3 regions of the Bacillus sp. JZ109 genome follow, and region 3 is predicted to be linked to each of the others. Evidence: riboswitches for the same ligand, from Rfam matches in the RefSeq annotation. Region 3 holds a riboswitch; each other region holds the start of a gene.
The links. A riboswitch is a leader RNA that binds a small molecule or an ion and turns the genes downstream of it on or off. The one in region 3 is predicted to bind S-adenosylmethionine.

Region 1 (3,277 bases), 1.2 Mb from region 3:
CTCTGGAGACGACGCAAAATATGTAGATTGTGACTACGAAAACGGCTGGTGTTAATGTTGGCGGTGAATTTCACTGCCTTCTTTTACAATCTGAACGTTTCAAATTTGACGCGGCAGGTGAACAAGATGAAGATGGATGAGCTGGAAAAGGTTATGATTGTCGAGGGGAAATCAGATAAAGAGAAAATCGAAAGCGTCCTGAATGAACCGGTGCGCATTATCTGCACAAACGGAACAATCAGCCAGCTGAGGCTCGAGGAATTGGCTGACGAGCTTTATGATAAAGACGTCTATATATTAGTTGATGCTGATGAATCAGGTGAGAAATTGAGAAAACAGCTGAAGCGTGAATTTAATGAAGCCTGCCATCTCCATATCGACAGAGCCTATAAGGAAGTAGCGGCTGCGCCCAGGCACCATATCGCTTCTGTATTGTGCGTGCGAATCTGAATGTCCATACTATTTTTCTTGAAAGAAAGTCCCGAGGTGTATAGCATGAAAGAACTCCAAGAACACGAACTTGATCACATTGAAGATGATGTGTACCTTCTATATTTATATACTCCGTTTTGCGGCACCTGCCAGCTTGCAAGCAAAATGCTGACAGTGGTGAAAGAAATGCTGCCGGATGTCGCCTTCTATCAAAACAATGTCAATTACTCTCCGACATTCGCAAAAGCGTATCAAATTGAAAGCGTCCCTTGTTTTCTGCTGTTTAAAGGCGGAAAGGTGGTCGAAAGAGGATATGCATTTCATTCCGTTTCTTATTTATATGAGCTGATCAAACAAAAATCATCTTCCGCATCCCATTTATGACATATTTCTCAGCATATCCAATGAAATTGTCGTTCGTTTTATAAAGGGGTTCTTGCGACAAAGAGAGAAATGTGTATGTATGACCAACAAATAGGAGGTTGTACATATGGAGAAAGCGGAAGTTTTAGAAGATGAGTATCAGCATCTGTTTTTAAAACCCCTTTTGAATGCCTCAACATTGCTCATTACCTTCCAAGGAGAAGCAGAAGCCTTAACCGTCTCAATAAACGAACAGGGAGAAATGAAAAAAGTTTCTCCGCCCCAAACGTCCAACCTGACCTTTTACGGAAACCAAACGGAAATTATTGATTTATTGCACGGAGACATTTCCCTTCAGCACCTGATTCAGAGCGGAAGCCTCAAAGTAAAGGGGTCATTCAGGGCCCTGTTAAAACTGGAAGCCATTCTCTGGCTGACAAATGGATTTTTTCAGAGGATTTTAAAAAATTAAAAAATAATAAATTATTATAATAGTAAAAGTTGACATCATTTATTTTATTGACATTTAATCATTCGCCGTGCTATTCTACATTAAGAATTTCCGGACGAAAAAGACTATATATTTCTCTTATCAAGAGAGGTGGAGGGAAGTGCCCTATGAAGCCCGGCAACCATCAACGCTGTTGAAATGGTGCCAATTCACACGAAGCGTTCAGCTTTGAAAGATGAGAGAAAGGCATTTTATATAAGCCTTTCTGCTCAAGTGTGCAGAAAGGCTTTTCTTTTGCAGAAAAAACCGGAAGATTTCTTAGAATAGTGTTAAGGCAGGTGATTGCTTTGATCAATCTTCAGGATGTTTCAAAAGTTTACAAGTCGAAACATGGAGATGTCAATGCTGTCCAAAACGTCTCGCTTTCCATTAAAAAAGGTGAGATTTTTGGAATTATAGGATATAGCGGAGCTGGTAAGAGTTCCTTAATCCGTCTGCTGAACGGCCTTGAGAAACCAACCTCAGGAACCGTGGAAGTGGCGGGAACCAAGATTAATGAAGTAAATGGACGCGGTTTAAGAAAAGCACGCCATGAGATCAGTATGATTTTCCAGCATTTCAATTTGCTTTGGTCGCGGACTGTCAGAGATAATATCATGTTTCCTTTGGAAATTGCCGGAGTGAAAAAGAGCGAGCGGATCAAGCGCGCCAATGAACTGATTAAACTGGTAGGTTTAGAAGGAAAAGAAAAATCTTATCCGTCTCAGCTGAGCGGCGGTCAGAAGCAGCGTGTGGGAATTGCCAGAGCGCTTGCAAACAATCCGAAGGTTCTCCTTTGTGACGAAGCGACATCAGCATTAGATCCGCAAACGACAGATTCAATTCTGGATCTATTGTCCGATATTAATGAAAGACTCGGTTTGACGATTGTGCTGATTACGCACGAAATGCATGTCATCCGCAAAATCTGCAACAGAGTCGCCGTCATGGAAAACGGCAAGGTGGTCGAAGAAGGCGAGGTTCTCGATGTCTTCAAAAATCCAAAGGAACAAATGACAAAACGATTTGTTCAGCAGGTGACAGAGCCGGAAGAAACGAAAGAGACGCTTCAGCACCTTCTTGATGATACAGCATCAGGAAAAATGGTTCAGCTCACATTTGTCGGTGAGTCAGCTGAACAGCCTTTGATTACAGAGATGATCAGAAACTTCAATGTCAGCGTCAATATTCTGCAAGGGAAAATTTCGCAGACGAAGGATGGGGCTTACGGTTCACTGTTCATCCACATTGACGGGGACGAGGAAGAAGTGCAAAACGTGATCCGATTCATTAATGACAAACAGGTGAAAGCAGAGGTGATCACGAATGTTTGAAAAATACTTCCCGAACGTTGATTTAACTGAATTATGGAACGCGACATATGAAACACTTTATATGACGCTGATTTCTTTACTGTTTGCTTTTGTCATCGGGGTCATCCTCGGCTTGCTGCTCTTTCTGACGAGCAAAGGAAGCCTCTGGCAGAATAAAGCGGTCAACTCTGTGATTGCGGCCGTTGTTAACATATTCAGATCGATTCCGTTCCTTATTTTAATTATTTTACTATTAGGTTTTACGAAATTTTTAGTCGGCACGATCTTAGGGCCAAACGCCGCATTGCCGGCGCTGGTAATCGGCTCGGCACCATTTTACGCGCGCCTTGTTGAAATCGCGCTGCGTGAGGTGGATAAAGGTGTGATTGAAGCCGCTAAATCAATGGGCGCGAAAACGTCTACGATTATTTTCAAAGTGCTGATTCCGGAATCAATGCCTGCTCTTATTTCTGGCATTACGGTTACTGCCATCGCTTTGATCGGCTCAACGGCAATTGCCGGAGCCATTGGTTCAGGAGGCCTTGGAAACCTTGCGTACGTAGAAGGATATCAGTCTAATAACGCTGATGTTACCTTCGTTGCTACTGTGTTTATTTTAATCATCGTGTTTATTATTCAAATCATCGGTGATCTAATAACAAATATTATAGACAAACGA
Region 2 (3,277 bases), 710 kb from region 3:
TAGCTTTTCATTGAGTGTTTTTAACTCTTCCGTCGGTTCTGCTTTGATGTAAATGACATTATTGACAGGCGCAAATGAGCTGTATTTTGTCATTTTGAGAACGAGTGGGTGGGACTCTTTTGCGATGTTTCTTAAATGTGATACGAGCTGATCCGCTTTCTCCTCCGCGCATTCAAAGGATGCTCTCAGCGTCAAATGAGGCGGGATCAGAGAGTAGCTTGGGTCATAGCGCTTTCTGTAAGAGTTTGCAAGGTCTTGGAGCTTTTTTGATGGAAATAAAACGATTCCGTATTTCATATTATGTCCCTCCTGGAAATAAAGTATGATAGAGTGTTAAAGCATTTTTTTCAGCGCCGGGGTGATGAGCGGCTGCCAGTATGTCCATTTGTGGTCTCCGTCAAATGGCTCGAAATCATAATCGGAAAGCTTTTTCTCCAGCAGCTGTTTCAGCTCCCGGTTCGGTTCTGTAAAGTCCAGAATGTTCCCGTCTGTCGTGTGGACGTCAGTTTCTTTTGTTCCGATTTGGTGATAAATAGAGAGGTGTTTGATATCGTCTGACTGTTTTACGGCTTCTAGTACGTGTTTGTCAACATAGGGAGACTGCATGATGATGTTGCCAAACATATTCGGATAATCAAGCGCTGTCATAAGTGACACGGTTGCTCCGAGCGAATCACCGATCAGCGTTCGGCCGTAACCGATCTGATAGGTTGGATACTCATCATCTGCAAAAGGAACGAGCTCATGGGCGATGAACCGTTTATACGCCGAAAATTTTGAACCCTCCGGATGATAGGTGTTTCTGCGCTCTTTTACATCCTTATAGGGAACACCGATAATAATGCACCGGTCTATTTCGTGTTTCGACAGCAATTCCTCAACCTGTCTGCCGATTCTCCCCAGCCTGAAATAATCGTGGCCGTCCTGTGCGATAATGACATGGTATTTATAAAGCGGGGAGTAGTTGGACGGCAGATAAACAAGCAAGGTCATTTCCTCGTTAAGCTCTTTTGAAAAGAATTTCTTTTCTTGCACTGTGCCGTTTTTCGGTGCCATAAAAACATTCCTCCAGGACATCACTATACTTTCTTGCATTTTCAATTATTGTACCATGAATTATTAGAAATTTCTCTCTTTAAACGGTTCGGCACACGAAGAAAAAAGTGTTGAAATAAACTGTGAATTGCGCTAATATAAAACAATCAGAAAATTGAAATCGATATTTCTTATCGTGAGAGGTGGAGGGACTGGCCCTTAGAAACCTCAGCAACCGGCTTGTTTTGCATGTGCAAAGCGCCAAGGTGCTAAATCCAGCAAGCGTTTTTTATGCTTGGAAGATAAGAAGAAGCGTTAAACCCCTTCTTCTTATGAAGAAGGGGTTTTTATTTTGAAAAGGGAAGGTGTCAGCTATATGTCACAGCACGTTGAAACGAAATTAGCCCAAATTGGGAACCGTAGCGATGAAGTCACGGGAACAGTGAGTGCTCCTATCTATTTATCAACAGCATACCGCCACAGAGGGATCGGAGAATCTACCGGATTTGATTATGTCCGCACAAAAAATCCGACACGCCAGCTTGTTGAGGACGCGATCGCTAACTTAGAAAACGGCGCGAGAGGGCTTGCCTTTAGTTCGGGAATGGCTGCTATCCAAACGATTATGGCGCTGTTTAAAAGCGGAGATGAACTGATCGTTTCATCGGACCTATATGGCGGCACGTACCGTTTATTTGAAAATGAATGGAAAAAATACGGATTGACTTTTCATTATGATGATTTCAGCGATGAGGACTGTTTACGCTCTAAGATTACGCCGAATACAAAAGCGGTGTTTGTGGAAACGCCGACAAACCCCCTCATGCAGGAGGCGGACATTGAACATATTGCCCGGATTACAAAGGAGCACGGTCTTCTGCTGATTGTAGATAATACATTTTATACACCGGTCTTGCAGCGGCCGCTTGAGCTGGGAGCTGACATTGTCATTCACAGCGCAACCAAGTATTTAGGCGGGCATAACGATCTGCTTGCTGGACTTGTCGTGGTGAAGGATGAGCGGCTCGGAGAGGAAATGTTTCAGCATCAAAATGCGATCGGCGCCGTCCTGCCGCCATTTGATTCGTGGCTTCTGATGAGAGGAATGAAGACGCTGAGCCTCAGAATGCGTCAGCATCAGGCAAACGCGCAGGAGCTTGCGGCGTTTTTAGAAGAGCAGGAAGAAATTTCGGATGTGCTGTATCCCGGAAAAGGCGGCATGCTGTCCTTCCGTCTGCAAAAAGAAGAATGGGTCAATCCGTTTTTAAAAGCACTGAAGACCATTTGTTTTGCAGAAAGCCTCGGCGGGGTGGAAAGCTTTATTACATACCCTGCGACCCAGACGCACATGGATATTCCTGAAGAGATCCGCATCGCAAACGGGGTGTGCAATCGGTTGCTGCGCTTTTCTGTCGGTATTGAACATGCGGAAGATTTAAAAGAGGATCTAAAACAGGCATTATGTCAGGTCAAAGAGGGAGCTGTTTCATTTGAGTAAACACAATTGGACGCTGGAAACCCAGCTCGTGCACAATCCATTTAAAACAGACGGCGGAACCGGGGCGGTCAGTGTACCGATTCAGCACGCCTCGACTTTTCACCAATCTTCATTTGAAGAGTTCGGGGCATATGATTACAGCCGCTCTGGCACGCCGACAAGAACAGCTCTCGAAGAAACAATTGCCGCACTGGAAGGCGGAACAAGAGGATTTGCTTTCAGTTCAGGCATGGCTGCCATCTCAACAGCATTTTTACTGCTGTCACAGGGTGATCACGTTCTTGTGACAGAAGATGTATACGGCGGAACCTTCCGTATGGTGACAGAGGTGCTGACCCGGTTTGGCATTGAGCATACGTTTGTCGACATGACGGATCGTAATGAAGTGGCGCGGAGCATCAAGCCGAACACAAAGGTCATTTATATGGAGACGCCATCAAATCCGACACTTGGGATTACGGATATTAAAGCAGTTGTTCAGCTTGCAAAAGAAAACGGCTGCCTGACCTTTCTGGACAATACATTTATGACACCGGCACTGCAGCGTCCGCTTGATCTCGGCGTGGATATTGTACTTCACAGCGCGACAAAATTCTTAAGCGGACACAGCGATGTGCTCTCAGGTTTGGCTGCTGTCAAAGATGAAGAGCTTGGGAAGCAGCTGTATAAGCTGCAAAACGCGTTCGGCGCCGTCCTTGGCGTGCAAGATTGCTGGCTTGTCCTGCGCGGATTAAAAACGTTGCA
Region 3 (3,277 bases):
AATCACCGGCTGCTGAAGCTGAATGTAATGGTGCCAGTAGGAGGTGTAAAAATCAGTATTTTCAAAAGCGGATGTTGCAGGCAGTACAATGTCCGCATATGCAGCCGTTTCCGTTAAAAACAAATCATGAACCACAGTAAACAAGTCTTCCCGCAGTAATCCATGTCTGACTTTGTTTGCTTCGGGCGCGACGACGGCAGGGTTCGTTCCGTAAATAAATAGAGAGCGAATCGGCGGGTCTGTTTCCAAAAGCACCCTGCCAAGCTGATTCATATTAAACGACCTCGGGGTGCGCCCTTTCAATAAGTCGGGCCGCTGCAAGGCATTTGTGTTATATTCTAAAATTCCGCTGTTATGCTTAATTGCGCCGCCCCCTGTGTGCAGCCATTGGCCGGTAATCGCCGGAAGACAGGCAATCGTCCTTACAATCATCCCGCCGTTATCGTGATGCTGGGGTCCGTTTCCGATTCTGATAAAAGAAGGGGAGGTTTTCCCGTACATTTTTGCCAGTCGGTAAATATCTTCGGTACTGACACCGGTGATCGTCGATACCTTTTCAGGATCATATTGTTTCACGTGTTCACGGAGCTCTTCATAGCCAACCGTGTACTCGGACAGAAATGCTTCATCATGAAGGTTTTCTTTAAATAAAATGTGCATGATGCCAAGAGCAAGTGCACTGTCGGTTCCCGGTTTTATTGGGATAAACCAATCTGCAAGACGTCCTGTTTGATTTTTATGCACATCGATCACGACAATTTTGGCACCTTGTTTTCGCGCTTTTTGGGCGATCGTAATTTGGTGCATATTTGTGCTGACCGCGTTGATTCCCCAAAAAATAAATAGTTTTGTATGAACGGTTTCCTCAGGATCGATTCCCGCGCTTATGCCCATTGTATATTTATAGCCTTCAGATCCCGCTTTGCTGCAAATCGTCCGTTCAAGCTGGCTTGACCCCATGCGGTAAAAAAAGCGGCGGTCCATTCCTTCAGCTGTCAATTTCCCCATATTTCCGTAAAAGCTGTAAGGAAGTATGCTTTCAGCTCCCTCTGCATCAATCAGCTGTTTCCAGCGGGAGGTGATCGTATCGATTGCCTCTTCCCAGGAAATCGGTTCAAATATCGCTTGGCCTTTCGCACCTGTTCGTTTGAGCGGTGTAGTCAGCCGCTTTTCATCATATATGCGCTCCGTCATATTCCGGACTTTGTTGCATATGTTTCCGGCTGTGACAGGATGATCAGGGTCTCCTTGCATTTTTACGATTTTCCCGTCTTTTTTATGTATTAACAATCCGCACTGATCCGGGCAGTCCAGCGAGCAAACGGATTTGAAAATGCCGTTTTGTTGTGTGGCAAAAGATTTCATGGCCCAGTTCCTCTCTCTAGTTAGATATTTTGTAAGAATTATAACATTTCGGATGATAACGTCAATTCTGAAAAAAGAGATTGACATCAATCTGAGACTTCTTTATGATAAACGTATTCTTCATTCTGAAAATTACATACTCAACATTTTCTATCCAGAGAGGTGGAGGGACTGGCCCTATGAAACCTCGGCAACATTATTGTGCCAATTCCAGCAAGCGTCAGCTTGAAAGATAGGAAAGCAAGGTTTATACCGGCGTCTGCCTGTAACAGAGCGCGCCTATATATGAATCTCTTTCCATCTGCGGAAAGAGATTTTTTTTATGAAAAAATACGATGAAAAGGATGTTTTGCACCATGACGGTTTTGGTTACAGCACCGTACAACGAAGAAGGACGAAAAGAGCTAGAAAACTTGTTTGACTCAGTTGCTTATCAATCTTGGAAGGAACAAGGCCGGGCATATCGGGAGGATGAACTCATTCAGCTGCTAAAAGCAACAAATGCGACAGGCTTGATTACTGAACTTGATCAGGTAACAGACAGCGTATTTGCTTCTGTTCCCGAACTTTCATTTGTCGGTGTTTGCAGGGGAATGCCCTCCAATGTGGATGTGGCAGCTGCCTCAAAAAGAGGCATACCTGTTTTTTATACACCAGGGCGGAATGCACAAGCCGTTGCTGAAATGTTTATTGGAAATGTGATTTCCTTTCTGCGCCATACCAGCGCCTCGAATCAATGGCTGAAGGATGGAAAGTGGAACAGTGATTACCTGCAGGCTTATGTCAAATTTAAAGGAAATGAATTAACAGGAAAAACGGTTGGCATGATTGGGTTCGGGGCGGTTGGTCAAAGGATTGCAAAACTGCTGACTGCGTTTGACTGTAAAATAAAGTATTACGATCCATTCATTCAAGACGATCATCCGCTGTATGAAAAAGTATCTCTTAAAACGGTGTTTTCAGACAGTGATATCGTTTCTGTCCATCTGCCTCGTACTGAGGAAACACTTGGACTTATTGATCGGAAGTATTTTGATCTGATGAAACAGAGTGCGATTTTCGTCAATACTTCAAGAGCAGTTGTTGTAAACCGTGAAGATCTTTTATCTGTATTAAAAGAACATAAAATCAGAGGTGCGATATTAGACGTTTTTTATCATGAACCTCCAGAGGAATCAGATTATGAATTGATTTCATTGCCTAATGTTCTGGCAACACCGCATCTCGCTGGAGCAACATTTGAAGTGGAGGATCATCACGTGACGATACTGAATAAAGCCCTCAAAAAGTGGAAGGGTGAAAAAACTCTTAATATTCCGACAATGTATAACAAGGACGAACTGAAAACAGGGGTATAAGAAAGGAGGCTAACAGAATGAAAAAACAAAAAGGCTATCTCGTTTTTGATATTGGCACAGGCAATGCGAGGGTAGCGGTCGTGAGTGTAACTGGCAGTGTTCTAACAGTTGAACGGGAGGACATCGTGTATTCCACAGAGACGCTTTACCCGGACAGCCGTTATTTTTCTCCTCAGGTGCTGTGGAAGCAGGTGATGAATTTGGCAAAACGTGTGCTATCCCGTTCGTGTGATATTGACATCATTGGTTTGACATCGACGAGTCAAAGACAGGGGATTGTTCTGATCGATCAAAACGGCGATTCTTTTCTTGGGCTGCCGAACATCGATAACCGCGGTCGAGAGTGGGAGGCGAGCATTCCCGATCGGGAAGAGATATACAGCCGCACAGGCCGCCTGCCAACCGCACTTTTTTCCGCGCTCAAGCTTTATGGATTAAAACAGCGCCAGCCCTCTTTATGGGAAAAGACTGCAAGCTTTACTAGCATCAGTGATTGGGTGACGTACCAACTGAGCGGAATATTAACATATGAACCATCACAGGCAACAGAAACC

Region 1: linked by a shared signal. The riboswitch ahead of metN (methionine ABC transporter ATP-binding protein MetN) and the one ahead of M1D94_RS11335 (2-hydroxyacid dehydrogenase) in region 3 are both predicted to bind S-adenosylmethionine.
Region 2: linked by a shared signal. The riboswitch ahead of metI (cystathionine gamma-synthase/O-acetylhomoserine thiolyase) and the one ahead of M1D94_RS11335 (2-hydroxyacid dehydrogenase) in region 3 are both predicted to bind S-adenosylmethionine.

The regions. Positions count from the first base shown of each region.
Region 1 is NZ_CP096388.1:875,723-878,999, forward strand. Features, by position in the region: gene M1D94_RS04430 (YusG family protein) at 1-55, shown strand, start outside; partial or broken gene M1D94_RS04435 (toprim domain-containing protein) at 133-494, shown strand; gene M1D94_RS04440 (thioredoxin family protein) at 496-816, shown strand; gene M1D94_RS04445 (SCP2 sterol-binding domain-containing protein) at 923-1,267, shown strand; SAM riboswitch class I at 1,382-1,488, shown strand; gene metN (methionine ABC transporter ATP-binding protein MetN) at 1,594-2,619, shown strand; gene metP (methionine ABC transporter permease MetP) at 2,612-3,277, shown strand, end outside.
Region 2 is NZ_CP096388.1:2,821,741-2,825,017, reverse strand. Features, by position in the region: gene M1D94_RS14890 (YjcG family protein) at 1-297, opposite strand, end outside; gene M1D94_RS14885 (esterase family protein) at 334-1,056, opposite strand; SAM riboswitch class I at 1,224-1,344, shown strand; gene metI (cystathionine gamma-synthase/O-acetylhomoserine thiolyase) at 1,412-2,533, shown strand; gene metC (cystathionine beta-lyase) at 2,526-3,277, shown strand, end outside.
Region 3 is NZ_CP096388.1:2,108,855-2,112,131, forward strand. Features, by position in the region: gene M1D94_RS11330 (molybdopterin oxidoreductase family protein) at 1-1,365, opposite strand, end outside; SAM riboswitch class I at 1,513-1,604, shown strand; gene M1D94_RS11335 (2-hydroxyacid dehydrogenase) at 1,701-2,723, shown strand; gene M1D94_RS11340 (FGGY-family carbohydrate kinase) at 2,741-3,277, shown strand, end outside.